2 regions of the Tumebacillus lipolyticus genome follow, and region 1 is predicted to be linked to the other one. Evidence: predicted binding sites of a transcription regulator. Region 1 holds the regulator's gene; the other holds the start of a gene.
What was found. Region 1 encodes Rex, which represses fermentation and respiration genes when NADH is low (regulators of the CRP and FNR family bind a similar motif). Its sites were predicted from a motif close to TTGTGAAATATTTCACAA; they were not measured.
Positions count from the first base shown of each region.

Region 2: ACFSOY_RS16755 (cytochrome ubiquinol oxidase subunit I) is a predicted target of Rex. The motif match lies at 8,718-8,735, and genes of this name have one in related genera.

Region 1 covers NZ_JBHUIO010000002.1:372,525-387,099, reverse strand. Annotated here, with positions in the region: gene ACFSOY_RS01190 (biotin--[acetyl-CoA-carboxylase] ligase) at 1-786, shown strand, start outside; gene panB (3-methyl-2-oxobutanoate hydroxymethyltransferase) at 1,085-1,951, shown strand; gene panC (pantoate--beta-alanine ligase) at 1,957-2,814, shown strand; gene panD (aspartate 1-decarboxylase) at 2,841-3,221, shown strand; gene ACFSOY_RS01170 (tetratricopeptide repeat protein) at 3,302-4,876, shown strand; gene ACFSOY_RS01165 (S-layer homology domain-containing protein) at 5,079-6,047, shown strand; gene dinG (ATP-dependent DNA helicase DinG) at 6,198-9,083, shown strand; gene sigH (RNA polymerase sporulation sigma factor SigH) at 9,342-10,013, shown strand; gene ACFSOY_RS01150 (redox-sensing transcriptional repressor Rex) at 10,077-10,703, shown strand; gene ku (non-homologous end joining protein Ku) at 10,800-11,678, shown strand; gene ligD (non-homologous end-joining DNA ligase) at 11,675-12,625, shown strand; gene ligD (non-homologous end-joining DNA ligase) at 12,712-13,641, shown strand; gene mtnP (S-methyl-5'-thioadenosine phosphorylase) at 13,730-14,521, shown strand; gene mtnA (S-methyl-5-thioribose-1-phosphate isomerase) at 14,543-14,575, shown strand, end outside.
Region 2 covers NZ_JBHUIO010000011.1:95,710-110,284, forward strand. Annotated here, with positions in the region: gene ACFSOY_RS16690 (zinc metalloprotease) at 1-469, shown strand, start outside; gene ACFSOY_RS16695 (hypothetical protein) at 485-1,093, shown strand; gene plsY (glycerol-3-phosphate 1-O-acyltransferase PlsY) at 1,219-1,800, opposite strand; gene ACFSOY_RS16705 (C40 family peptidase) at 1,914-2,789, opposite strand; gene ACFSOY_RS16710 (GNAT family N-acetyltransferase) at 2,927-3,370, opposite strand; gene greA (transcription elongation factor GreA) at 3,383-3,856, opposite strand; gene ACFSOY_RS16720 (GNAT family N-acetyltransferase) at 4,042-4,533, opposite strand; gene ACFSOY_RS16725 (hypothetical protein) at 5,058-6,500, shown strand; gene ACFSOY_RS16730 (spore coat associated protein CotJA) at 6,606-6,836, shown strand; gene ACFSOY_RS16735 (spore coat protein CotJB) at 6,833-7,096, shown strand; gene ACFSOY_RS16740 (manganese catalase family protein) at 7,111-7,680, shown strand; gene ACFSOY_RS16745 (MauE/DoxX family redox-associated membrane protein) at 7,708-8,127, opposite strand; gene ACFSOY_RS16750 (thioredoxin family protein) at 8,129-8,617, opposite strand; gene ACFSOY_RS16755 (cytochrome ubiquinol oxidase subunit I) at 8,841-10,205, shown strand; gene ACFSOY_RS16760 (cytochrome d ubiquinol oxidase subunit II) at 10,202-11,227, shown strand; gene ACFSOY_RS16765 (bifunctional 5,10-methylenetetrahydrofolate dehydrogenase/5,10-methenyltetrahydrofolate cyclohydrolase) at 11,423-12,301, shown strand; gene ACFSOY_RS16770 (cyclodeaminase/cyclohydrolase family protein) at 12,288-12,914, shown strand; gene ACFSOY_RS16775 (hypothetical protein) at 12,979-13,779, opposite strand; gene ACFSOY_RS16780 (hypothetical protein) at 13,865-14,095, opposite strand; gene ACFSOY_RS16785 (hypothetical protein) at 14,196-14,408, opposite strand; gene ACFSOY_RS16790 (DUF4870 domain-containing protein) at 14,455-14,575, opposite strand, start outside.

The sequences.
Region 1 (14,575 bases):
CTGGTGACAGCTGCCGAAATTCGGGACGGTCTGACCACGACGCTCTTCGGGCAGAGCATCGTCTTTCGACCGACGATCGATTCGACGAACAATCTCGCCCAAGAGCTTGCCAACAACGGGGCTTTGGAAGGAACGCTCGTCATCGCCGACGAGCAGGAGCAGGGGAGAGGCCGTCGCGGCCGCAACTGGTATTCGCCTCCTCGCTCTGGAGTCTGGATGTCGTTGATCCTCAGGCCGCAACTGCCGTTGGCTCATGCGCCACAGATCACGCTCGTCACAGCGATCGCGCTGGCGAAGGCGCTGACACGGCTGACCGGCGAACGCGCCGGGATCAAATGGCCGAACGACATTCTGTTCGGCAAAAAGAAATGTTGCGGCATCCTCACCGAGATGAGCGCAGAGTTTGACCAGATTCATCATCTTGTCGTCGGGATCGGCATCAATGTGAATGTCGCGCAAGCCGATTTCCCAAAGGAGATTCAAGACATTGCGACATCGTTGCGCGCGGTGAAAGGCGCCACCCTTCCGCGGGCAAAGGTTGTGCAGACGGTGCTGGAGGAGCTGGAGCCGCTCTATCGTCAATATGTGGAAAACGGTGGGTTCGGAACGCTTCGCGAAGACTGGAAGCAGATGAACATCACCTTGGGCAAGGAGATCGTCGCGCATACTGCGCAAGGGACGATTCGCGGACGCGCGCTCGACATCGACGAATTTGGCGTGCTTTTGGTGGAAGACCAGTCGGGAGAGCAGAAAAAAATCTACTCGGCCGACATCATGTTTACATAGAGGAACGACGCGATCGACGCAGGTGCAGAGGCGTTTAAAAAATGCGGATGATTGGATTTTCATGTAAGCGAGAACACTATACAGACAATCCATTCCAATGTATACTGATGGTGGAGACGGTATCATGGAATGAACTGTACTCCGCATGTCATACAAGCGCAATGCAATTTAAACTGAATCTGCTCTGAGCCGAATGCGGACCGAGACAGGACTAATCTTGATTCTGACAGGACTCTGTGTGCCTCTTCGCGGCTCATGGGGTCTTTTTTGGCTTATGGCAGGCTCAACAAGGAGGAGTCTGGCTGTGACAACCACAAAAGCAACGACAGTCAAGCTACGCGAGATGAAGCAGGAAGGCAAGAAGATCGTCATGTTGACCGCTTACGATTTTCCGACTGCGCGGGTGGCAGAAGAAGGCGGGGCCGACATGATTCTGGTCGGCGATTCGTTAGGCATGGTGGTGCTCGGCTACGAAACGACCTTGCCGGTCACGATGGAAGACATCATCCATCACACGAAAGCGGTTACACGCGGCTCGAAAAGCACGATGATCGTCGCTGACCTCCCGTTTCTCTCCTACCACATCTCCACGCCGGAAACGGTGCGCAACGCCGGGCGCCTGATCCAAGAGGGTGGAGCGGACGCGGTCAAGATCGAAGGCGGACGCGAGGTGATCGAGGGGGTCGAAGCGATCGTGAGAGCGGGCATTCCGGTCGTCGGACACCTCGGGCTGCAGCCGCAGATGGTCAACCAGCTGGGCGGCTTTAAAGTGCAGGGGAAAGATTACGAATCGGCCCTGCGCATCTTCGAAGACGCGCTTATGCTGCAAGCGGCAGGATGTTGCGCCATCGTCCTCGAATGCATACCGACTCCGCTCACCAAGCTGATCAGCGAGCATCTGGACATCCCGACGATCGGAATCGGCGCGGGCGATACGGCTGACGGACAGGTGCTGGTCATCCACGACATGCTCGGGATCACCGACCGCTATATGCCAAGATTTGCGAAGAAATACAGCGAGCTTTTCCAAGAGATGACCACAGCGGTCAACAACTATGCGACAGAAGTGCGAGATAGCCTCTTTCCAACCGCCCAGCATAGCTTTAAAATGAATGAGGATGTTTTGGAGAGACTAAAGAGTGAGATAAACCAGAGGAGCTACTAGTCACTATGATCATCGTCCATACGATTCAGGAGATTCGAAAGCATGTGCGCGATCTGCGCGCAGCCGGAAAAAGCATTGGATACGTCCCGACGATGGGCTATCTGCACGAAGGCCATCTGTCGCTGATTCGATCAGCAAAAGAGCAGAGCGATGCTGTGGTGATGAGCATTTTTGTCAACCCGTTGCAATTTGGCCCAAACGAGGACTTCGAACGATATCCTCGCGACCTGAAGCGCGATGCAGAGGTGGCTGGGGCGGCCGGATGCGACATCCTCTTTGCCCCGAGCGTCGAGGAGATGTATCCGCGCGGCGACGGCAAAGTGCTGACCACCGTCGATGTGGAAGAGGTCACCCACCAGCTGTGCGGCGCGTCCCGCCCAGGTCATTTTCGCGGCGTGGCGACGGTGGTGTCGAAGCTCTTCAACATCATCCTGCCTGACAAAGCGTTTTTTGGGATGAAGGATGCGCAGCAGGTGGCTGTTCTGCAGACGATGGTCGATGATCTGAACATCCCGGTTGAGATCGTTCCTTGCCAGACGGTGCGCGAGCCTGACGGTCTGGCGATGAGCTCGCGAAATGTGTTCCTGACCGATGAGCAACGTCAGCAGGCGCTCGTGCTCTCCCGCTCGCTCAAGGCGGCAGAAGCGGCGGTGGCAGCCGGTGAGCGAGATGTCTTGCAGCTGAAGCGACTCGTGCGCGAGATGATCGAAGCGCAGCCGCTGGCCGATATCGATTATGTGGAGATCGTCAATTTTCGCGACCTTGCGACGATCCTGACGATCGAACAGCCAGCCTTGCTGGCGCTCGCGGTGCGCTTTGGCAAAACTCGCCTGATCGACAACACCGTTTTGGCGGGCAGATAGCTTCTTAGAAAAAGGAGAATCGGGTTATGTTTCGTACGATGATGAAATCAAAAATCCACCGGGCGACGGTGACGGAGGCCAACCTCAACTACGTTGGCTCGATCACGATCGACCAAGATATTTTAGATGCGGTGGATATCTTGGAAAATGAGAAAGTGCAGATCGTCAACAACAACAACGGAGCACGCTTGGAGACCTATGTGATCTCCGGTGCTCGCGGCTCCGGTGTGATCTGCCTGAATGGTGCGGCCGCTCGCCTCGTGCAGCCGGGAGATACGGTGATCATCATCTCTTATGCGACGCTTTCGGACGAGGAAGCGAGAAAGCACCATCCGGTCGTCGCCCTGATGGACAGCGAGAACAAGATCGCCGATATCATCAGCGAAACGCACGGCACCATCGTCTAACTTTTGCTTGATCTGGATAAAAAAAGCCTCCCGCGCCAAGACTAGGAAGTAAGTCTGACAGGAACGGGAGGCTTTTTGTCATGTTTGAGAAACCGTTTGAACTGCTCAAGCGCGCCGTGGATCGCATCGAGCTCCAGCTGCAGAGCGCCGACCTTGATCAGAAGCGCATCTTGGGGGAGGAACTTCTCGCCCTTCGCGGTGCCTGCGACACGTTCGTCGAAAAATGGCTCGCCTTTGAAGAGCGCGTAGCCGAACTGGGGGAAACCTATCGACTCGATCTCGATGGCACACTGCCGAGCGAGGAGCTGCAGGCGATGCAGCAGAAGCTGTCCGCCCTGCAAAAACCGTATCTGCCCACGATGCGCCAAGAGGAAGACGCACCGGAGGCAATGGAAGGCGCTGAGGAACTAACTTCCTTCGCCGACGGGCCAGCTCCCACTCCGAAAGTGATCCTCTCGATGGGAGAAGGGTCCTCGATCAGGCCGGTGGAAGAAGGCATGGTTCGTTCGTTTCGGCGCGGTCTCGGCTATTTCGATCTGTTGATGTTTCAGGAAGCGACAAAAGAGTTCAGCCGAGTGCTTGAGGTCGATGCATCGTTTACGATCGCGAGGTTGTATCTGGCGTTCGGCTGTCTTGCCCAGGAAGAGTATGAGGCGGCAAGCCAGCACCTCAACCAGCTGAAACTGGAGGAGGACGACGAGCTGATCCGCGCGACGGTACATGCTACATTCGGCCATATTTTTGCCGCACAGGCGCAGTATCGACAGGCGGTGATCGAGTTTGAAGCGGCGCGCAAACTCGTGCCAGACTTCCGAGATATCGAGTTTAACATCGGCTGTTGTCACTTCAACCTCGGCCAGCAGAAAGAAGCGCTGCTCAGCTTTCAGCGAGCGCTGATGCTGTCCCCGGAAGATTGGGAGGCGCATCGGCTGTGTGGGCTGCTGAACGCAAAGCTGGGCAACCGAGAGCGCGCCTACCGCCATCTGGCGCGCGCCTATGATGTCAACGGGGCAAATGAAGCGGTGATGATCGAGTTTGCTCGTCTGTCCGAACAGATGGGGCGAGCCGAGCATGCGGTCGCGCTGTATCAAAAGGTGCTCCGCTACCATCCCGACTCGGCGGAAGCGTACGGCGGACTGGGGTGGATCAGGATGCGTGCGGGCGATCATCAGCAGGCGGCCGCCCTGTTTAAAAAACAGCTCTCCTTCAAACCGAACGACCGTCAAGGCATGTTCAATCTCGGCTGGTCGGCGTATCACCTCGGGGATTATTCGAAAGCGGAGCGATGCTTTGCACAGCTGCTCAGCCAAAATGCGCGCGACATCTTCGCGTTGGCAAGCATCGCCCGCACTTGGAGCGTGACGGGGAAGCGGGCGGAAGCGAAAGATCAGCTGTTGCGGCTGGTGGCGATGGAAGGGGCGGCCGAGAAGAAGCTCGGTCTCTACAATCTGGGTCGGCTGGCGATCGAAGAGGAGTCATACCTGCAGGCATTGCGGTACTTTAACGCAGCCCTCGTCTACGATCGGAACTGTGTCGAATCGATCTTTTACAAAGGCATCGCCCATTATGCGCTCGGTGAACAGGAGCGAGCCGATCAGTGTTTCGAAAAATGCAAGCGTTTGACCTCGCTTCCACAGGAGGAGGTATACGCTTGAGCAATGGGAAAGATCAGCCTGGTCGCTGGTCTTTTTTGTTCGTTCCGCTAGACACGCCGATGCGGTCGAGTGCGCCGAAAAGTCATCATTTTCTAAATTTCTTTCCAAGCTGTGAAACTATCGCGCCGCAACTAGCGTCCTTAGTAATAGAGGGTTCTTCGATCAATGATTTTTAAAAATGTAAGCATAAGGAGGCGTTTTTGTGAGCAAGGCGAAACATTCGATTGCATGGCTCCTCGCAGCCGGATTGGTGCTTTCTTCGCAGTCTGCGTGGGCGATGGTCGGCGCACCAAAAGTAAAATCGTCCGATCAGATGGTGATCACCGTCTTCGATCCTGACGGAAAAACTCCAGGAGGCAGCATGATCAACGATCCGGATCTCCATACGATTCAAATCAAGGCTCCGCAACTGCAAGATCTGGATGGGCATTGGTCGCAACATTCGCTTCAGCAACTGCTCAAAGCGGGCGTGCTGACGCGCGGTGAGCTCGGTGTCTTTAAACCGAACGAACAGATCAAGAAAAAAGAGTTTGTAAGTTGGGTCGGTCGCCTGTTGGGCAAGAAAGAGACCGCGCTGGAAACGAGCGAAGGGGTGACCCGCCTTGAGGCGGCCGTCTGGCTGGCAGATCTGCTGCCGGCGATGAACACCGGCATCAACGGAGCCAATCTCAAATATCCGTTTACCGATACGGCTGGAATCTCCCAAGAAGAGCAAAGCTCGATTCATTATCTTTACCAGCTGGGCATCATGATCGGCGATGGTCAGGGTCGCTTCTCTCCGCAGGCGAAGCTGACCAGAGCGGAAGCGGCTGTATTGCTCGACAAAGTCCTCTCCCGCGCCAACCAGCTGGCGAAACCGGCAAAATATGATGTCCTGAAGGGCACGCTGCCGGAGACGGTGCACACGCTGGTGCAAGAGAATAAGACGGAGGCGGGCGTCTACACGGTCGACGAGGAAGGTGTGCGCTACATTGTGGTCGCAGGCGGTTCGATGCCGAACCCAGGCTATTCGATCGAAGTGACCAGCCTGAGCGAGTCGGACGGAGCCGTTTTTGTCGGAACGAAAGTCAATGCGCCTACACCTGGCTCGATCAACCCGGAGATGATCGCATATCCGGTGCTCGTGCTGAAGACTGCGGCCTCCACCAAGCCCGTCTTCCTGCTCAACTGATGAATATTGTTTCCTGTACTAGGAAAAAAAGAGAAGTGGCGATGACGCCGCTTCTCTTTTTTATGTCAAACGAATGCAGACGGCAGGATTTATCGAACGAAAGGCGAACAGAGTCTATTCACAAACGATAAATAGGAGCTGACCCAGAGCGTGTCCGAGATATATGTGGTGTTTGACCTTGAGACAACCGGATTGAACGCGGCTCAGGATCATATCATCGAGATCGGTGCGGTTAAGCTAGTCGATGGCCGTATCAGCGAAGAATTTCAAACATTGATCCATCCAGGTCAGCCCCTTCCTGCTTACATTCGTGAACTGACAGGTCTGACGGATGATGAACTACAGGACGCCCCATCGCTAGAGGAAGCGATCGAGTCCTTTTTAAAGTTTATTGGCGATTCGATTCTGGTTGCGCACAACGCAGACTTCGATCTCAGCTTTTTAAATGAAGCGCTTGAGGAGTGCGGCTACCTGCGCTATGTGGGCGAGGTGATCGACACGGTCACGCTGGCCCAGATCGTCTGGCCGCGCGAGTCCAGTTTTTCATTGGGGTCGCTCGTTGAAAAGCACAGCCTTGAACATGAGCGAGCGCATCGCGCCCTGGCCGATGCGAAGGCGACCGCTTCGATGTTTACGCTGCTGCTCGAAAAAGCGGAGCGATTGCCGTTTTTGATCCTGCAACAGATCTACGGCCTGACCGAGTACAGCGATTGGCCATTGCGCCATCTGTTCCGCAGGCTGGCAGAGTCGACCACATCGCTGATGCAGATCGACGAGCCGGAAGGGTGTGTCACGATCGATCGACTGATGCACAGACCGGTAGTGATACCAGCCAAGGAGAATGAGTCGGGGGGATCGTCTGCCAGCTTTTCTGTCGAAGAGGTGGAGTCGGTGCTCGCCAAAGGCGGGCCGATGTCCGATCTGATGCCAGGTTATGAGGAGCGGCCACCACAGATGCAGATGCTGCGAGCCGTATCGGAGGCGTTCGACGAAGGCAAACACCTGCTGGTCGAAGCGGGGACGGGGACAGGCAAGTCGCTCGCCTACCTGATTCCGGCTGTCTACTACGCGAAGACGAAGGGAGAGCGCGTCGTCGTGGCGACGCACACGATCAACCTGCAAGAGCAACTGCGCGAGCGAGATGTGCCCTTGCTGACCGAAGTGGTTCCCTTTCCTTTTGAGATCACGGTGCTCAAAGGGAGGAGCAACTATCTTTGCATGCGCAAAGTGGCGATGGGAGTCAATCATCCTGGCTTGATCACCGAGCACAGCGAGATCACCTTTAACGTGCGGATGCTCACCTGGCTGCTGGAGACGGGCGGCGGCGATCGCGAAGAGTTGACTTTGTCCGGACCGCAAGCGGACGGATGGAGCAAGGTGGCTTCCTCGTCAGACTCCTGTATCAACAAAGCGTGCCCCTGGTTTCGCAACTGCTATTATCACCGCGCGCGAGCACTGGCGCAAAACGCCGATGTGGTGATCACCAACCACTCGCTGGTGTTGACCGATGTCAAAGCGGATCACAACGTATTGCCCGGCTATCAGCACCTTGTGCTCGATGAGGCGCACCATATCGAAGACGAGGCGACGAAGCATCTCGGCACAGAAGTTTCCTACTTTCAGATGTACGGTGCGCTGAACAGGCTGTTCCGCGACAAGAACAGAGGGTTGCTCAATCAACTCCTGCAAAACATCGACATCATGCAAGGCGGAGATCGGGAGGTGTATGCCGATCTGCGCGCTGCGGTCGAGGCGATGCTTGAGCAGATCGGGGAGCTGCGGGACTCGAATGAAGAGGTGTTCCGCATGCTGCAAGAGTTTGTGATTCACAACTCGACAGGCACAGACAACGGGCGATATACGCTGCGCCTGCGAATGGAGATGTTTGAGAGCGAAGCGGTCGAGAAAGCTTGGGAGGCGATCGCGTCCGCCTCTGAAAATCTGCAGACGGACATGCAGTCGTTTCGTCGCTTCGCCGGGAAGATGGAGGACTATTCGGAAGAGCTGATGCGCGATGAGATGTACGCAGGTCTGCTCACCGATATCGGCGGACAGGTAAAAGAGCTCGATACCGGCTGGCAAGGGCTGGCGACGTTTTTGCGCTCCGTCGGCTCGGAGACCTCTGTGCTGTGGATGGAAGCGGAAGATCGGACGCATCGGCCGGTCGTCTTTCTCAATTCAGCCCCGATCGATGTGGCGCCGCTCCTGCACACTCATCTCTTCTCCAAAAAGGAGAGCATCGTGCTCGCCTCCGCGACGCTGTCGATCAACCATGATTTTAAATATGCGATCAGGCAGCTCGGGCTGTCCGAATCTGACAAGGTGGATCGACTGTTGACGCTTCAGGTCGATTCTCCATTCGACTACAAAAAGCAATCGTTGCTCTGCGTGCCTGCTGACGCATTGCCGGTCAAGGGAGTGAGCGAGAGCGAATTTACCACCTCCTTTGCCGAATCTTTAACCAACCTCGCCCGCGCATCGCAAGGGCGGATGCTCGTGCTGTTCACATCGCATCGAATGCTGCGCGAGACCTACAACAAGGTCAAGCCCTCGCTTGCCGAGCACGGCATCGGCGTGTTGGCACACAATATCGATTCCACCTCCCGCCATCGTCTTGTCCAAGAATTTCAGCGGCATGAGAAGGCGGTGCTGTTCGGGGCGAATTCGTTTTGGGAAGGGGTGGACATCCCAGGCGATGCGCTGTCGCTTTTGGTGATCGCACGGCTGCCGTTCTGGCCGCCCAACCAGCCGGTCGTCGAAGCGAGAACTGAGAAGTTGGAGCGGGAAGGGCGCAACGCGTTTATGGAATACAGCGTGCCACAGGCGATCATTCGGTTTAAGCAGGGGTTTGGCCGTCTGATCCGCACCAAGCGGGACAGGGGTGCGATCGTCGTCTATGATCGGCGCATCGTCGAATCACGCTATGGACGTCATTTTATCAAGTCGCTGCCCGGTCCTTGGTTCTATCAAGGAACGGAGCGCGAAGTGTTGCGCACCGTCTATAATTGGCTAAAATCTCCATTAGTGGTCGATTGATGGGAAGGATTCGTATTGAATCCTTCCTTTTCTATTTATTTCTTCACTTTTCGACATTATTTTCGGAATTTTCTTCAATGGTGCAGGAATGTCGAAAAAGAACCAAATAGCGCTATATTCGGGAGATAAATTGGAAATATCGGCGATTTTCGTCATTTGACGTATCTTAATGAGGGAAGTTAAGATTATGACAAATTAATAGATTTTATGAGGTAAGTTGAACAGTACGCAGATGAACTTGAGGTGATCGCGGTGGCAATGGCAAAGGCAGAAGTGCGTTATACAGCAGAGTCCGTTCGAGCAGAGAGCGCTGATCTTACTTTTGAAGAGACAGTGTTGCGAGCACAGCAAGGTGATGAGTTTGCGGTTGAAGAAATTTTTCACAGCTTCCATCCGATCGTGAGAATGAAAGCACGGTCCTATTTTATCGCGGGCGCTGACAGCGAAGACCTGATCCAAGAGGGCATGATCGGCTTGTATAAGGCAATTCGGGATTTCCAGCAGGAACGGCAGATCCCATTTCGCGCGTTTGCGGAGATCTGCATTACCCGCCAATTGATCACAGCGATCAAAACTGCGATGCGACTCAAGCATCAGCCGCTCAACTACTATCTCTCGCTCAACCGGCCGATGTATGAAGAGGACACGGATCGAACGCTGATGGATACATTGCCAGGCCCTGCGATCTGTGATCCGGAGTATGTCTTTTTGGTCCGCGAGCAATTGAAAGAACTGCGTGAAGAGCTGGCAGGCTCCCTTTCTCCATTTGAGTTGAAAGTGTTGACGCTGTATGTCGATCACAATACGTATAAAGAGATTGCGGACGAGATGGGGACAACCACCAAGGCGGTCGACAATGCTCTCTGTCGCGTCAAGCGCAAACTGCTTCCGTTCTATTCCAATAAAAAAATGACAAAGCTCACCTCGTAGTTCGCAGGAGTTTTTCCCCAAACGGCGAAGTTTCTAGGATATTCGCTATGAGGGGGGATCTACCTGAAGACGCCGAAAATTTCAAAAGCGGTTGTGCGACGGCTACCCGTCTACCTGCGGTATTTGCAACTGCTTGATGAAATGAATATTCGCACGGTCTCCTCCTACGAGCTCGGGCAAAAGCTCGATATGAACCCTGCTCAGATCCGAAAGGATCTTGCCTATTTTGGCGAGTTCGGGCGGAAGGGGATCGGGTATGAAGTGGGCTACCTGGTCGAAAAGATCAAGCAGATTTTGAAGCTCGATCGTCATTTGAACGTTGCGCTGGTCGGCGCAGGTCATTTGGGTATCGCGCTGTCCAACTACAACCGATACACGAATGAGAAGATGTCGATCGCAGCCATTTTCGATACCGACCGGGAGAAGATCGGCACGCAAGTTGGGAATCTGATCATTCAGCACATCGATGAGTTAGAACAGGCGGTGCGCGAAAAGGAGATACGCATCGGCATGATCACCGTACCGGCACCTTATGCACAAGGGGTTGCAGATCGGTTGGTCGAGGCTGGTGTGAAGGGCATTTTAAATTTTGCTCCCGTCTCGCTCCTCGTGCCTTCAGATGTGCATTTGCGCAGTGCTGACGTGACGACCGAGCTTCAGTCGCTCGCCTATTACATCGAAGAATCGTGATACGAGAAGAACCCCTCATGGAGATCATGAGGGGTTTTTTGTGCCCTGACACATACTAAGCGCAAACTGAGCTAGGGGTGAGCGCGAGTGCATACCATGTGGAAAGGTTCGATCTCTTTCGGGTTGGTCAACGTCCCGGTCAAGATGTTTGCAGCCACAGAAGATCATGATATCAAGTTTCGCTACCTCCATCGCGAGTGCAACACTCCGGTCAAAAACATTCGGACCTGTCCGAGCTGTGAGCGAGAGATCGAATGGAGCGAAGTGGTAAAAGGATATGAATATCAACCTGGACAGTTTGTGATCGTGAGCGATGAGGAGTTTGAAAAAATTGCGCCGGTGCCAACGAAGACGATCGATATATTGCACTTTGTACAGCTGCAGGATATCGATCCGATCTATTTTAATAAATCGTACTACCTCGCACCGCAGGACACGAACAGCAAGGCGTATGCGCTTTTGCGGAAGGCGATCGCCGAGACGGGAAAGATCGCAGTCGCCAAGATGATCATTCGTTCCAACCAGCAGCTGGCCGTGCTGCGTGCGTTTGAAGATGTGCTGGTGATGGAGACGATCTTCTATCCGGATGAAGTTCGCCAAGCGAGTCAGATTCCGTCGGTGCCGAACGATCTACAGCTTGACGAGCGGGAGGTCAGCATGGCCAAACAGCTGATCGAAAGCCTCGCCTCCGAGTTTCAACCCGCCCAGTACAAAAATGAGTATCGAGAACGGGTGTTGGCGATGATTGAGCACAAGGTGGAAGGGGAAGAGGTCACGCTGCCTGCCGAACAGCGAAGAGATGAGATCCACGATCTGATGAAGGCGCTCCAAGCGAGCTTAGACGTGACGCGCGACGCGGAGGTGGAGCGGCCGGTTGCGGTGGGAGAAGTGCGTGGGACAGATGCTGGAGGGGACGCAAGCGCTCTTCCGTCTGACGCCAAGCCAAAGCGACGTCGCCGCAAGACGGCAGAATGATCACCAATACGCCGCTTGAGCCGATGGCGCTCGTTTTGGTCGAGCAGCCTTTCGATGACCCGAATTGCCTGTACCAGATCAAGTGGGATGGAGTGCGGATGGTCACCTATTTGGATGAATCGGGCCTTCTGCTGTTCAATCGCAAGCAGAGAGAGCGCACCGCCAACTACCCAGAGCTGCAGGAGATCAAAACTGCAATGAAAGCGCGCTCCGCCATCCTCGACGGCGAGATCGTCGCGCTGGGGGAAGGGGGCAAACCTGATTTTTCGAACATCCTCAAGCGCGATCTCGCGCTGCGCAGTGACAAGATCGCCTCGCTGGTGCGGAAGATCCCGATCTACTATCTGGTGTTCGACCTGCTCTACCTCGACGGACGCTGGTTGATCGACCTGCCGCTCACCGCGCGGCAAGAGCGGTTGGAAGACGCGCTTCGGCCTACCGCGCACGTGCAGTTGGTCGCCAACCACAGCTCGGGGGTACAGCTTTTCAATCTGATGCGCGAACAGGGAATGGAAGGGATTGTGATCAAAGAGAAGGCGGGCAGCTATCATATCGGCGAGCGGCATCCAACGTGGAAAAAGGTGAAAAACTTTCGCACCCTCTTCGCGGTGGTCGGTGGCGTCTCCCTGCGGGGCGGCCAGGTCAATTCACTTCTGCTCGGACTTTATCAGGAAGGTCGACTGCACTATATCGGCAAGGCAGGCTCCGGGCTGACCGGCGATCAGCTGCGAGCGCTGACCGCTTTTGTCGGTCAGCTCCCGCGCCAGCCGCACCCGTTCGCCAGCCTTCCACAGCTCACAGCGGGCACTCGTTATGATCAGATCGCCTACCTTCCGCCGCAGTTGGTGGTGGAAGTGCAGTTTTTGGAGTGGACGAGCGATTTGACGTTGCGTGCGCCCAGCGTGCGTGGGTTTCGGGAGCGAGATCCGCGCAGCTGCATATTTTGAGCAAGTTGGTCAGATCGTACCGAGGTGATTCTGCCGGCTATCGAACATGATCTGCTTGAAACTGACAAGGTCGACGGAGGTTTAGGATGAGCTCAAACACCTTGATGGCCGAATACCCGGTGTCTGTCACCCATCTGGACAAAGTGCTATGGCCAGAGCAGGGGATCACAAAGGCAGAATATATCCACTACATGATCGCGATGAGCGAGGTGATGGTTCGACATTACCAGCAGCGGTTGCTCACCGTCGTCCGCTATCCGCACGGGATTCACCAGCAATCGTTTTACCAGAAAAACATTCCTGCCGGAGCGCCCGAATGGATGGAAACCTACCCGGTCTGGTCGGATGACTCGAAGCGGGAGATTCATTACATTCTCGCCAACAACAGAGCGACGATGATCTGGTTGGCCAATCAGGCAGCGATGGAGTTGCACCTGTCCTTTTCCAAGATCGACAACCTCGATCGGCCGACCAACATCGCGTTCGATCTCGATCCGACGGTGCAAAGCGTCGATCGCGCCGGGTTTCGCAAAGCGAGCCGCGCGGCGCTCCTGCTGAAAGAAGCACTCGATGATCTCAGGTTGCCCAGCTATCCGAAAACGTCCGGCGCCACAGGGCTACAGGTATTTGTGCCGATCGCGAGCGGCTACTCGTTTGCTGACACGCGGCAGATCACACAGTTTCTCGGACAGTATCTGACGAAAAAGGCACCCGAACTGATCACCGTCGAGCGCTTGAAAAAAGATCGCGGGGACAAAGTGTACTTCGATTTTCTTCAGCATCACAGAAGCAAAACGCTTGCCGGCCCCTACACGCCGCGGGCAGTTCCCTCGTCGGCAGTCTCAGCGCCGCTCGCTTGGGAGGAGGTCGAAGAGGGAGTGCTGCCTGAGCTGTTCACGATCAGAACGATGCCCAAGCGAGTGGAAAAACATGGCGATCTGTTTGCGCCGATGTGTTCGCCAGGTGTTGAAATCGGAGAGATAATTAATTTTATAAGGAACCATCCGCTCGGTTGATCGTGTTTCATCCCTTGACGAAGTGGAAAGCGCTCTGATTAAATGGAACTGAATGACTGTTGGTAACACTAGGAGGCACAGAAAATAAATGCATGCAGAGTATGCCATCATCGGCGGGACAGGCGTATACGATCCCGCGATGCTTCATGACGCAGAACGACATACGATCGAAACTCCATACGGCCTTGCAGAACTGACGCTCGGCACCTATGCGGGCAAGCGCGTCGCTTTTATGCCGCGCCACGGGTACAAGCATAGCGTGGCTCCGCATAAGATCAACTATCGGGCAAACATCCGCGCTTTGAAGCAGCTCGGGGTGCACACTGTGTTTGCGACCGCAGCTGTCGGCTCGCTCAAGCAGGAGCTCGCACCTGGCGATCTGGTGATCGTCGATGATTTTCTCGATGTGACGAAAAGCCGCCCGCAAACATTTTATGAAGGCGCGCCAGAAGGTGTTGTGCACATCGACATGACCGATGCGTATTGCGGTCGGGTGCGTCAACATCTCGCAGAGGTGGCGGGGGAGCACAGCCTCGCGGTGCGCTCTGGCGGTGTCTATGTCACGACAGAAGGGCCGCGCTTTGAAACACCAGCTGAGATCCGCCTTTACGCCGCCTGGGGTGGCGACGTGGTGGGGATGACCTCGGTGCCGGAGGTGATTTTGGCGAAGGAGTCGGAGATGTGCTATGCGACCGTCGCGATGGTCACCAACTATTGCACCGGGATCTCTCCGCATCCGCTCACGCATCAAGAGGTGGTCGACACGATGAAAGCGAACGTGCAAAAGATTCGCGAGCTGTTTTTCCATGCGATCGCGAGCGACTCTGGGGAGCGCACCTGCGCCTGCCCGCACGCGCTGGCAGAACTGGGCTCGCTGTAGACTGAAACTGGAGGAGAAATCATGCAACCATTGCGCTTTACCGGCAGAACGCTC
Region 2 (14,575 bases), on a different contig from region 1:
CGCAGCCATCGCTGAACTTGTGTACTGGGAATCGCAAGGAGTTTCTGACTTGGGTTACTCTGGGTTTTGCCTAGATGCTAGATGGGAGTTTGACAAAGTGGAAAATGCAGTAATAAATTTTCGGCGAGCAACATCTAACGAGATCAATAATTCAAAACTGCGGTTCTGGGCGGATGATTTCGGAGATACGTCTTGGTATGGACACATGACCCCTTACGATATATATGGAAATCCTTTAGTCAACGAAGGTACTGCTTGGAGTAAAACTGACGTTCAACTAAATGATGCTAAGATGGATAAACATAACTTTGTAGCTAATGAACGCAGAAAAGTAGTAGTTCACGAGTTAGGACATGTTTTGAGTATGAGACATCAACCTGAAGGTACAAGTTCTGTCATGCAAGATGATCGGAATACCTACTGGTATCTGTCTCCATTAGATGTTAGCAATCTTCAATACATGTACTAAAAAGGAGGGTGGAAGATGAAGAAAAGAGCATTGACCGCGACGGTTGCCGTACTGCTGATTGGTGGGATCACTATTTTCACCTTAATGAAGGAAGACCCTTATGCAAACATCGAAATCGCAACATCAAGTGCGATGTTTGAAAAGTTCCATAACATTGATGAGTTGGAAAAAGGGTCAGAACTCGTAGTGATAGGAAATTTTACAGGTGAAAGGGAATTGTTCCATCGTCCAGACAATTACGGAGGTCCAGGAATCACCCTATCCAAATCGACAGTTAATATCGAAAAAGTTCTAAAAGGGGAAGCGAAAGAAAAAGAAACGATTCCAGTGTTTGAAGAGAGCTACATCAAGAACGATTATTATGTGAACACCGCAGACTACAAATGGATGAACAAGGATGGGAGGTATCTCTTATTCCTCGAATGGAATACGAGAAAAGATACCTATATCATCGTTGGTATTTATCAAGGGAAATATGACTTGAAGCTGACAAAGAAAATAAAGCAACACGAATCCAGCAAAAAAGCATTTCTTGATTCGGAAGTTGAATTTTTGGGGCGTGACCATGAACTCGAACACTTCTACAAGCTCAAGGAAGAAGCGCTCAAGAAGTACAAATTGTAGCAAATCCAGATCCCCCAAAATAAAGGAAGTTGACGAGAACATTTGGTCAGCTTCCTTAAAAACAGAAATGACCCTCAGATCTGAGGGTCATTTTTCCATTCACGCGATTGTTCCGTTCCCTACATCTACATCCAGGAAATCTTCCGCTCTGTGCCGGTGACGATGCGATTGATGTTCGACCGGTGTAGCCAGATGAGAAAGATGACGAGGATGAAGGTGACGAGGGAGAGCGTCGTATCGCCAAAAAGGATCGAATATGTATGGGCGATGATCCCCGCCACGATGGAGGAGAGGGAAACGTACTTCGATAGATAAAGAGTGATCAAAAAGGCCGAAATCGCCACCACAAAACAGAGCGGGCTATAGAGGACCAGAACGCCAGCCGAAGTCGCCACCGCCTTGCCCCCACGAAATCCGGCAAAGATCGGAAAGCAGTGCCCCACCACCGCTGGCAGACCGGCTACCATCGGATTCAAATCGATCTGAAAAATGTACGGCAAACTTGCCGCCAAAGTGCCCTTGAGAGCATCAACAACCGTGACGATCAGCCCAGCTTTGCGTCCGAGCGTGCGAAATGTGTTCGTTCCTCCCAAATTGCCGCTGCCCAGAGTGCGAATATCAACACCGTAGCCGAGCTTGCCGACGATCAAACCGGTCGGAATCGAACCGAGGAGATAGCTGATGATCAGTACCCACAAAACTGACATGATTCTTGTGCCCCTTTCATTCCCTTGCAGGCATGTCCAATCAAGGGACTGTTCCCACATATTGTAGCACAAAACCGGCCGGGAAAGAACCGACCCGACCGGCCGCAGCAACATCAACCTCCGATCCGCACCCCCGCCTGATACACGCCAGCCCAGTACGGGTTGGACAGAGCGGCCACGGCGATCCCTCGATCCGCATCCGCATGAACGAACTGTCCGCCCCCGATGTAGATGCCAGCATGGGACATCGCCACACCTCCGATCGAAAAGAAGAGGAGGTCGCCAGGCTGCAGCTGCCCTTGGGCGACTTGCGCACCTGCGCTCGACTGCGCATAGGTGGTGCGAGGAAGCTCTACTCCTACCTGCCGATAAACGTATTGGATAAATCCGGAACAATCAAATCCTTGCGGTGAGACGCCTCCATACTGATAGGGAACCCCTTGATACTGCATCGCCACCGACACTGCTCTGCCGCCCAGCGGAGCGGTCGCGCCCGAATTGGGCTGCAAGGTTGGCGGCTGGTTGCTCGTTTTCTGCCCCGTCTGCTGTTGCGGTTTCGCTTCCCGATCTTGCGGCGATCCCGCAGCTGCTGACTCGGGTGCGGTCGGCAGTCTCATTCCACCGCGGCTGGCCAGGAGCGGTGGAACAGCTACCTGCTGACGCGCGTTCGTGTCGGCACTCCTTGTTACGATGTCCAACTGTTCGAGTTTCAGCCTGCTGGCAACCCCCTGCGCCAGATCAGCGTTCACCTCCGGTATGAACTGCTGCCGGTGCAGTTCATACCGCTCCTGCCACAGCTCTTTCACGACCGTTCTCGACGCGAGATCGCTTCTCGCTCCCCCCTTGAGCGGCGATTTGCTCGCCCAGTCGAAGCGGGGTGACATCTGCAGATCTGCCCGCTGCAGCCCGACGACCGTCGCCACGGCGTTCTGTTCCCACAGCATCGAAGAGAAAAGACCGATCAGCAAACTCTTCTTCCAATTGACCATTCTCGACCTCCTTTGAATCATTTAAGTTTGAACGCGATCGAAGCGTTCGTAACAGGATATTCGGTCGAACGAGCTGGACGGGCATCTTTTTTTCTGGACAAAAAAACGGCCCGGTCCACTCGACCGAGCCGTTTCCACTATGCATGATTGATTTCTGCACTGCTTAAAAGCTTTTGAAACGCGCTGGACGCACCGCCATCATACCCTTGCATCTGAAAAAAACGATGCGACTCCTGACGGTTGCTCATCAGCATGATCTTGGTCGCCCGCTGCTCGCGGGCAAGGTTTTCAACCTCTTGCATCAAGCGACGACCGATACCGTTTCCTCGCCGTTCCTGATGAACGACCAGATTCTCCACCACCGCATACGGCAGGGTGCCAAACTTCAGGTCTGGACAGAAGTTCACAAAAACGGTGCCATCCACCTGTCCGTCCGCTTCATGCACGAGCAGAAAGTGGTGCGGGTCCTCGGCGACCGCCTCGATGCGCGAAGCGATCACGCGAACGGGCTGACCGGGGCAGAGCTCCTCGTAGAGCCTCTGGACGGCCGCCCTGTCTTCAGCTGTTGCTCCTCTGATCAAATGCGCTCTCCCCTAGACGATCTCGACGATCTCAAATTCGATCTGACCGCCCGGCGTGTTCACGGTGATCTTATCGCCGACGGTGCGGCCGATCACAGCCGCTCCGATCGGAGATTCATTCGAAATCTTGCCATCGAACGGGTCCGATTCGGTGGATCCGACGATCGCATACGTTTCAAAGTCGCCATCCGGCAACTCTTTCAGCTTCACCGTCGAGCCGAGGGCCACCATCGATTTATCATCGTTGCCCGGCTCGATGATGCGAACGTTGCGCATCATCTTCTCAAGTTGCACGATGCGCGACTCGACGAACGCCTGCTCATCTTTTGCCGCATCGTATTCGGCATTTTCGCTCAAGTCACCATAAGAAACTGCGATCTTGATCCGTTCCGCAACTTCTTTGCGTTTGGTGCTCTTCAAAAAATCAAGCTCTTCTTCTAATTTCTTGAGCCCTTCGCGGGTCAGAAATACTTCTTTCTCGCTCATTTCGTTCCTCCTCTGGAAATTGATACTCCCAATAGAGTGTTACAGGAGACGATTCCTAATACATTATAGCCGCCACATCCCCGCAAGACAAACATTACCTGATCATCTTTGATCTGGCCGCATTCTGTAAGGGTCGATCGCCCACAGCTGTTCGCCCGGTGCGGTGTTCGACACCGGCAGCTTGCCTATTTCTCAAGCCCATGCCCCGCATAGACCGCGTCCCAATCGACCGGTCTCGCCATCCTGTTTTCGACCTTATCGATCGGTTGAAACCCATATTGCGCATACAGACCGTGCGCATCGTTCGTTCCCAGATTGAAGCTGGTGCCCTTTAGCTTGGGATGCTCGACAATGATGCCCATCATCCATTTGCTCAGCCCTCTGCCCCGATATTCGGGCAGGACGAGCACGTCCCCCAGCCAAGAAAATCGAACGAGGTCTGACACCACGCGGGCAAAGCCGACCTGCTTCGCTTGCCCCTCCCGCGGATCGCCTTCGTAGATTCCGTAGCAGAGCGTCGAATGCTCGATCGAAGCGCTGACCAGCTCCTTGCGAATCGCTTGTGCCCAATACGACTCATCGCGCAAAAATTGATAGATCATCTCGATGTCGAGATAGCTTTTCTCCGTGCTGATCGTGAAACCATCATCTCGCGTCCACAGCGTTTGCTCGTCCAAAGAAATGCACCCTCTCAAAGAGATTAGTATAAAAATACATAAAACAACATAAAAACACACTTCTTCATCGGTCGAATCGTTGCGTGGAACGATCGGATCGAAGGGAAGCAAGCGATTGTTGGGCATCGACTGCTCATAAGTTTCATCGGGCAAGGTCGCCTGCTCTCCATTTTCTCAGAATATTATAACGCTCGGAGTTTCGGGCGACAAACATTGTTTATATTCACGATTTTATCAGGTACAAGCAGTTAGATGCTTTGCTGATTGCAGATGCGAAATTTAATGACGTGGCAATCTATCAACGCTTTATTTGCTTTTTTAATATAATGTTATATAATTACAAAAAGGAGGTGGGTAATCATGAGAAAAGTGGTGAAAATTAACATGTCGAAAAACAAGGCTGTTGCAGCGATGCGCGGCAAAATCATTACAGACATCTATTTCGGCAATCCGGAAAGATGCTAGTACATCTTCGATGGCACCCGCTCTGGGTGCCATTTTTAAAATAGAGGAGGTGCCTCCCCATGCTAGATGAACGCCTGTTTGCCCGCTATCAACTGTTAAGAGAGCGCGCTTCCGATCCTGACGCATGGATTGAGACGCGGGAAGGGTCCGACCTGTGGGTCGATGGTGTAAACGTTTTTCTGACAGTCGATTCGGATGATTTCCAAGCGGGACTGGAATTATATTACCAGACCGAAACGTTCGACTCAGACTCTGTGACCTCACTTCTGCAAGCGCTGCATCGCTTTTGTAGCCAGGCTGCCAAGCGAGGAGAGTTTGAGCTGTACCAAGCGTTATGCGTCGGCATGACCGCGCTGTCGCTCCATCCTGAGATCAACGGCCAGCTGTTCAACCTGCCTGCCCAAGTGACCAACCACAGCCTCGCGCTGCTGCTGAGCCCGACCTATCATACGATCTGGATTCACAGCTACAACGCTGGGATCGAGCTCGTGCTCGATCTCGAAAAAGAGGAATATCAGATCTTCCGACCTGAACATGGACGAATCTATCAAAAAGCGATGCGGCTGGAACAAGGGACTTTTCTCAAGTTTCCCTTCCATACTTACTTTCATGAGATCGCCCATATCCTGCTCTTTCATGACCTCTACCCGCGAGTGCTGGGCACGCCGGAAGAGGAGTGGAGCATCTGGGCACACCTCGAAGCGTCGATCTCCTGCTTGGAAGAGATCGTGCTCGCTGAGATCATGAGCATGCAGGAAGACCTCTCGATCTTGCTGGACGGCTATTCGATGAGCGCGATGTATCAGGAGTATGGGGACTATCGCTTCCAAGTGTTGCGCGGCCAATCGCCAGCCGGGGTGACCGGCCGCGATCTGGCACTCTATCGCAAGCGCTGGATTCAACAAGGTCAGGGGGAGGCTGCCGTCCCTGACAACAAGGTCAAGCGAGCGATCCTTGCAGCTCATCCGGTGGCGCAGGAAAGGGAGATCGAGATCGCACGATCCTTTTCTGCCTACATCCAGAACCAACAGCAACACACGTTTTGGGGCCAGGCAGCAAGTCGGCGCAACCGAGTGTCCGCCTTCCGCGAGGTGATCGACCTGTTGCCATCCGACCCGTTTTGCCAGCAGAAATATGCGGAGTCGCTCGATCCAGATGCGTGGCGTTCGCCCGGCTCTGTCATCGCTGGGTCGCCGCCTGCGCTCTGCACGGCGACGAGACAGCGAAATCGCCAGATCTTCGAGTGGCGCGAACTGATCTGCCGCATCGCCGAACTGCGCGGATTTTTGCAACAGGAGCACGCGGAGCAAGAAGCGCTCGATGCGCTGCTCGCAATCGCTCAGCGCTCCGCTTCCGCCTTGACAGGATCGGAGCCGGACGACCTGCACGAACTGCGCGATGCCGCCCTGCATTGTCTTGCCGCTGTCTCCAACCAACCGGTGCGCGAGCGAGCCGCCCGCCTGCTCCAAAACCAGTTCACGCACCTGCTCGAACCGCATTGATCGAGCCCGTTCCTCCGCATGCGCCCAATTCGATCTAGGTGAGTGTCCTGTGCGTTTGCCCCTGCATACTGTGGGGATAACACGACAAACGGGAGGTAGTGGCCGATGTTCACCCCGCGCAAGTTTTGGCATCCGTACGTCTCACCGTTCGACCCTTGCAAGCCAATCCTTGTCAAATCCTATTCGACGCCCCCCTCGCTCTATATCCAAGTGCAACCGCCCAATCTCCCGCAGTTCGATCCCCACACCGCCCTGTGCAAAGGCACACTCTGGCCGCTGTATTACGATCCCTATCACGGCCCGGTCGAAGGAAAGCATCCGGAGGTTGAACGATGAGCAAACAGATGCCCGATGAATACTATCAACTGCTCCACGACCTGCAGACGGTCGACTTTGTCTTGGTTGAGCTTAACTTGTATCTGAATACGCACCCACATGACCGCAAGGCGATCGAGCAGTTCAACTTCTATGCGCAGAAAAAGCAGGTGCTCAAACAGCAGTTTGACGCGAAGTTCGGCCCCTTGCAGGGGTTTGGCAACTCCTATTCCAGAGCGCCATTCGAGTGGGGAGACGCTCCCTGGCCCTGGCAAGTCTAAGGAGGAGACGCAGCGTGTGGATCTATGAGAAGAAGTTGCAATACCCGGTGCGCGTGTCCAAGTGCGACCCTCGCATGGCAAAGTATCTGATCGAGCAGTACGGCGGTGCGGACGGTGAGCTGGCAGCCGCCCTGCGCTACCTGAACCAGCGCTACACCGTGCCAGATAAGGTGATCGGCGTGCTCAACGACATCGGGACGGAAGAGTTCGCCCATCTGGAGATGATCGCAACGATGGTCTATAAATTGGTCAAAGATGCAAGCCCTGAGCAATTGAAGGAAGCAGGTCTTGGGGAGCATTATGCGAACAACGACCGCGCCCTCTTCTATCACAACGCGGCTGGCGTCCCCTTTTCGGTGCAGTACATCGCCGCCAAAGGGGACCCGATCGCCGATCTCTATGAGGACATCGCAGCAGAAGAGAAAGCGCGCGCCACCTACCAATGGCTGATCGACATGACGGACGACCCCGACCTCAAGGATGGGCTCGCCTTTCTGCGCGAGCGGGAAGTGATCCACTCCCTGCGGTTTCGGGAGTCGGTGGAGATCCTCAAGGAGGAGCGCGACCGCCAAAAGATCTTCTAAAGATCTTCTAATGAAAAAAGCCCTTGCCTAAGCAAGGGTTTTTCGCCGATTCAACAGGAGCAACAGAGCGGCGCCTGCGATGAACAGAATGTCTTTGAACACATCGAGAAATCCGACCGCCTGCGCTTCATTCGGACCGAAACAGCCACAACCGTAGGGCAGAATCTCACCGTAGTTGTAGAGCAGACCGCCAGCAAATGCGAGCGACAACAGGATCACACCCCAGGCGGCGATGCGCTGTGTAAACGGGATCAAAAGCCCGATTCCGACAAACAGTTCGACGATCGGGAGCAAGATCGCCAGCAGCTTGATCGAGGCGTCAGGCAACAGGTTGTAGGAACGCAAGATTTCTCCGAATGTAAAAATGTCCATAAACTTAGCGATGGCCGACCAGAGAAAGATGCCGGCGAGAACGAGACGCAGGACGAGCTTTAGCAGAGAGATCATGCTATTTTTTGAGGAACTCTTCAAATGTGGTTTTCGATTGCTCTCCGACAAGGCGACCTACCTCCTTGCCTTCTTTAAAGTGAATCAAAGCGGGAGTGCCCTCCACTTGGTATTTTTCCCATGTTGAGTTTTTCCCGTAGATGTTGACCGGAAAGAGAGCTTCGTTCATTTGCTTCGCCATCGGGATCAGCATCGGCGAGACGACTTTGCAATGCTCGCAGCTCGGCTGATAGAAATAGGCGAAGAAATCATCCTGGCTGGAAACTTTGCTCTCCATCTCCGAGACGGAGATCTCATCTTGGTACAACGCCTTTTGCTCTTGCTTGGTCTCATCATACATGTTGGACAGCACAACAGCGCCGATCAGGATGATGACGCAAGCCACGACGGAGCCAAAGATGATCGGCAAGCGCTTTTTCTTGCGGCGCTCACGCTCACGGCGCAACTGTTTTGATTCTCGTTTTCCTTGATTGCGATCCTTTTTTCCCATCTTTACTTGATGACCTCCTCTGTCTACAAATGATCGATCAGCCTCTATTTTTCATGCCAATCTTTCATTCGCCATCATACCATAACGTCCTTCTTTCATGTTGTGACGTTTTTCACAATGTTGTCACCCCTCCCCCTCGCCCCACCATTGTTTCGCCATCTGGAGGTGCGTATGCTAAAAGCAGAAGCGCTTCTACATGAGATAGAGAAAGGGTGTGGCTTTGATGATCGATCTGCTGTTCAGCCGTATTTTAACTGGCACAACTCTCGGATTTCACATCTTTTTTGCCACGCTAGGTGTGGGGATTCCCGTCCTGATTTCACTTGCGGAGTTTATCGGAATTCGCAAGCGAGACCCAGAGTATCTGCTGCTCGCCAAGCGTTGGGCAAAAGGCTTCGTCATTCTGGTCGCCGTCGGTGTCGTCACCGGGACGACGATCGGATTTCAACTGAACTTGCTCTGGCCGAACTTCATGCAGTTGGCAGGAGAATTGATCTCCCTTCCGTTTATGATGGAAGCGTTTGCCTTTTTCTTGGAAGCGATTTTTTTAGGCATCTATCTCTACACGTGGGGTCGGTTTCGCAACCCGTGGGTTCACTGGGCGTTTTCTCTGCCGGTGATCATCGGCTCTTCGATGTCGGCAGCCCTGATCACGACGGTCAATGCGTTTATGAACGCTCCGGCAGGCTTTCGGATCGAAGCTGGCAAGCTGGTCGACATCGATCCGCTGGCTGCCATCTTCAACCCGGCGACGCCGAGCAAAGTGTTCCACGTGCTGACATCCGCCTACTTCACCACCGCCTGTGCGCTGGTCGCTCTGACCGCCTTCTATATTTTGATCCGCAAAAAGCGGATTCCCTATTTTAAAAAAGCGCTGACGCTCACGATGTCTTTTGCGCTGGTCACCGGAATCCTGACAGCTGTTGCCGGAGACGTGTCCGCCAAATATATGGCCGCCTACAACCCGGAGAAACTTGCGGCGGCAGAAGCTCTTTTTGAAACGACCGAAGGAGCACCGCTGCTCGTCGGCGGTCTGATCGATCAGGAGTCACAGGAGATCCACTACAAGATCGAGCTGCCGAAGCTGCTCTCCTTCCTCTCCTTCGGCGATTTTAATGCGGAAGTTCGCGGGCTGAACGCGTTCCCCAAAGAGGTGCAGCCCCCGGTGGAAATCCACTATCTGTTCCAAGTGATGGTCGGTGCCGGCACGTTTGGCATCCTGCTCTCCCTGCTCTACCTGTTTGGAATCTGGCGGAAAAAACATTTCCCGCAGTCGAAGTGGATGCTCGCGCTGGCCGTTCTGCTCGGGCCGATCGGCATCGTCGGCATGGAGTGCGGGTGGATTTTCACCGAGATCGGACGCAAGCCGTGGATCATCTATGGCGTGATGAAGATGGAGGATGCGGTCACCTCGATGACCGGCATCCGCGAATACTTCTTCCTCTTCGTGCTGGTCTATCTCCTGATCGCCATCATCACCAGCATCGTGATGATCCGCTTCTTCCGCAAGCGTCCGGTCGATCTCGACCCTGAGTATCAAGCGATCCGCGCGCACGAAGGAGCACACGAAGGAGGGATCTCGCAATGAGTGGGCCGGAACTGTCCATCTCGCTGCTCTGGCTGTTCCTCTTCTCCTACATCATTCTCGCGTCGATCGAGTTCGGCGCCGGATTTCTGCTCTTCTGGGCGCGCTGGCGCAAATGGTCGCGCGAGGTGGAAGAGGTGATCGAGCGGTACCTGTCTCCGTTTTGGGAAGTGACCAACGTGTTTTTGATCGCCTTTGTGGTCGGTCTGGTCGGCTTCTTTCCGCAGAGCGCCTACGTCTATGGCACCATCTTGCTCTTGCCCGGGTCGATCGCGCTGATCCTGCTGATCATAAAAGGCACCTTTTTCGCCTATTTTCACTACGCAAAAGTGCGCAAGCCGCTGCCCACCTTCCTGCAGGCGATCACCGGACTGCTGTTGCCGATGGTCTTGGTCAGCATCATCCCCGTCTCGGAAGGTGGATTTGTCACCGAAGAGGGCGGCCGCTTGGTTCTGCTGTTCGGCGAGGTGTTAAAAAGCCCCTTGCAATGGTCGTTCGTGCTGTTCGCCTTGCTGAGCGTCCTGTTCGTCTCCGCCGTGTTCTTGCACTTTTACGCGAGCCGAGCGGGGTCTGAGTCCGCGCAGGCCAAATTTCGCCAAGTGGCGCTGAACACAGGTTTGCCGGCGCTCGGGGCTGGCGCGTTCCTGCTGCTGCCGTTGGCCGACCATCGACCGGAACACTTTTTGACGCTGGCGACCGAATATTCCTGGCTGCTGTTGCTGTCCGGCTTCCTGTTCGTCAACGCGTACATGTTCCTCCAGCGCGGCAAGTGGCCTGGCATCACCTTTGTGCTGGTGATCGGGCAGTATGCGGCAGCCGTCGCAGCATACGGATATTCGCACATGCCCTATCTGCTCTATCCGCTGCTCAACATCAATGACGCCTATGTCAACCAGACGATGGCGAAGTTTCTCACCTGGACGCTCGGGCTCGGCTATCTGGTGCTGATCCCCGGCCTGCTCTTCCTCGCCTGGCTGTTCCTGTTCTCCGATTCCTACGTGAAAGGCAAGGCGAGAAACTCGTAAGCGGTGCAAAAAACGACCTGACTTGGAAACGCTAATCAAAGTCAGGTCGTTTTCCTTTCCGAAATTCACTATTCTTTCGTTTTTCGAAGGGTCGACAAGCAGAAATGGGACGTGTATAATCGGTAACAACAGAAAAAATCGAACATTGCATTGCACCCTAGAATAAATTGTTCGCTATTTCAGGAGGATCGAAAGATGGCACAATCATTTAAAGGCAAGCCGGTAGCCGACCTCGTCCGCGAAGAGGTTATCCAAGAGGTGGCAGTTTGGAAAGCGGGAGGACATGCGCCCAAGATGGCGGTGCTGTTGGTCGAAGGCGACCCCGCTTCCTACCATTATGCGCAAGCGAAGGGCAAGGCGGCGGAGAAGCTCGGCATCGACTATGAGCTGCACACCTTTTCATCCGAAGTGACAGAGGACGAACTGCTGAAGACGATCGGACAGCTCAACGAAGATCAAAGCGTGCACGGCATCATGTTGGAACTGCCGCTTCCCAAGCATATCGACACGAAAAAAGCGACCGCAGCGATCGACCCGGCCAAAGACGTGGATGGGCTGACCCCGCACAACCGCCTTGCCACCGTCACCGGCGAGGCCGGACTGTACCCGGCGACACCGCAAGCTTGCATCCGCTTGCTCAAGCATTATGGTCACACGTTGGCCGGTAAAGATGTTGTGCTCGTCGGCCGTGGGGAGACGGTCGGTCTGCCTCTGATCCACCTGCTCCTGCGCGAAAATGCGACCGTGACCGTCTGCCACTCGCGCACACCCGATATCGGTGCGCACATCCGCAAAGCGGATATCGCATTTGTCGCGGTCGGTCGCAAGCGGCTGATCACCCCCGAGATGGTTCATCCGGACCTGCTGGTGATCGATGCGGGCATCAACGAGACGGAAGACGGAGGTATCACCGGCGATGTGGCACCCGAAGTGATCGACAGCGTCGCCGGCATGTCCCCGACGCCCGGCGGTGTCGGTTCGGTGACCACCGCCCTTCTGTTCGCCAACCTGATGCGGGCGATGAAGCTGCAAAACCTGCAAGCCAAGGAGGTCGAATGCAATGGCAACGTTTGATGAAACGATTCGCTCTTTTGTGAGCAGAGCAGCTTCTGACGCCCCGACGCCCGGCGGCGGCTCTGTCGCCGCGCTCGTCGCCGCGCTTGGCGCTTCGATGACCTCGATGGTCGGCAACTTGACGCAAGGTGCCAAGTTTAGCGAGGTAGAGCCGGAGATGAAGGCGATCGTCGCGCAGATGGAAGCAGCGATCACCAGTGCTGAACGGTTGCTCGAAGCGGATATGCTGACCTTCGACCGCTACATGAGCGCGCTCAAACTGCCGAAAGACACCGAGGAGCAAAAGGCGATCCGCGCCAAGTCGCTGCAGGAAGCGACAGAAAACGCGACCGAAGTGCCGACCAACCTCGCGCAGTTGTGCCTCGACGCGCTGCAAGCTTCGAAGACGATCGCCAAGACGGCGAACAAAAATGTGATCTCCGACCTCGGCATCGCAGCCTTCCTGCTCGAAGCGGCCGCACAGTCCGCCTTGCTGACAGTGGACATCAACCTGCCCGGTCTGAAAAATATTCAGCTTCGCACCACCTATCAGGAAAAACGCGATCAGATCGAATCATCGATCATCTCGTTGCGTGACGAGATCGTCACCACCGTTCGCGAGCGCTTGGCATAAGCACAACAAAGGAAGGCCGCCCCCAATTGAATGGGGGCGGCCTTGTCGTTTGTAAAGCTTGCTGTTACACCATGCGCGGGTCCAAGAGGAACGGATCGCTCACAAACCCGACCACGATCACAAAGAACAGATAGAGCGCAAACAGGATGAAGTAGAGGATCACATAGGTGATGAACGGGCCGAAGAACGCTTTGACTCCGGAGATGTTGTAGATTTTTTTGATCGCCAGGACGCGCACGATGATCATGTAGACGAACAGTCCGAGCGAAAGCAGTTGTGTCGCCGCGCTCCAGATGATCAACTTGATAATGATCATGGCAAAATCGGCTCCGAGCTCGTCGTCGCTCAGCAGCCCCATCTCACTCTGCTCCACCAGATCGATAAAGGACGACAGGTCGAAGAACATCGTAATGAAGGGCAGCGTGATCACCGAGGCGAGCACATAGATCCATGCGGTGTAAGGTTGAATCAGCGCCAACAGACGCCGCTTTTCCAAGCGCTCTGCCGGATCGGTCGGATACTCGTTCGCAGCGACCATGCGCAATCCGAGCACGACCAGCCACTCGAAGAAAAATCGAGCGAGCACATAGGTGAGCACGATCCCAACGAGGGCGAACACGCCGATGATTCCCATGCTCACATAGAGCACCGTCAGATCGAGCGGTTCTAAGGCCACCTGATTGGCCATTTCGAAAAGTTCATTAAATTCAATCGCAAAGAAAATTCCAACCACGGCGAGACAGAGCAGATTGATCCCGACCAAAAACCAGGTCGCACCCCACGACTGACCCGATTTGCGCTCCTCAAGCAATCGATCGACCGTCGCTTGCGGGCGGAAAAGAATCATAAATAAGTTCTTGAACAAAAGAAGCGTCCACCTTTCCTCATCGCATCATAATGTTTTCCAATCAAAAACCGCCTCATCAACTCGCGCAGATGAGGCGGTTTTATCAGAGCCGCTGTGCCGTTTTGATAAACAGCGTTTCAGTGCCGCTTTGCCCGCAGATCGCACATTCGACCAAGCGAGACTCCCCTTTGTACGGATGTGCCATCGGATCGCCTTGGTCTATGTAGGCCATGACCTCTCCCGACTGCGGGTCCAGCTTGACCGACACAGGGTTTTGCTCACAGATATGAAACCTCATCTTGTTGTGGCAGCTCGGACACGCGTATGGATTCACTTGCCCACACCTCCTCAAACGAGATGTAGGTAGTATTCGGCAGCCCGACCTGCGCTATTCAGTTGGGAGGGATCGGGGACAGCTCGCCCCCGATCCTGTGTTACGCTCGGAGCAGCAGCACCACCTGATTCAACGCCGCTTCGTCCAAGCGGGTGGCGAGGCCGAGAAACAGCTTCTTCGCCTCCTGATCCTTGAGCTTGGCATACATCGACTTGGCAAGACCCAGCTTGACGAACAGCTCGTTCAGCTTCATGCGCGGAAGCTCCTGCAGCGACTGCCAGACGGAATCGAGCGTCTTCTGCCTGCTCTCCATAGATGCAGCACCCCTTTTTGGCTCAAGGATGCTAGTTAGCTTGCCCTCAGTCCAACCAATTACCCACCACCGGATAGCGGTAGTATTCGCCTTCGACCGAGCGGATGATCGCAATGATCGTCACGACAATGCCGAAGATCGCGATGACAGGCAAGAGCAGGAAGCCG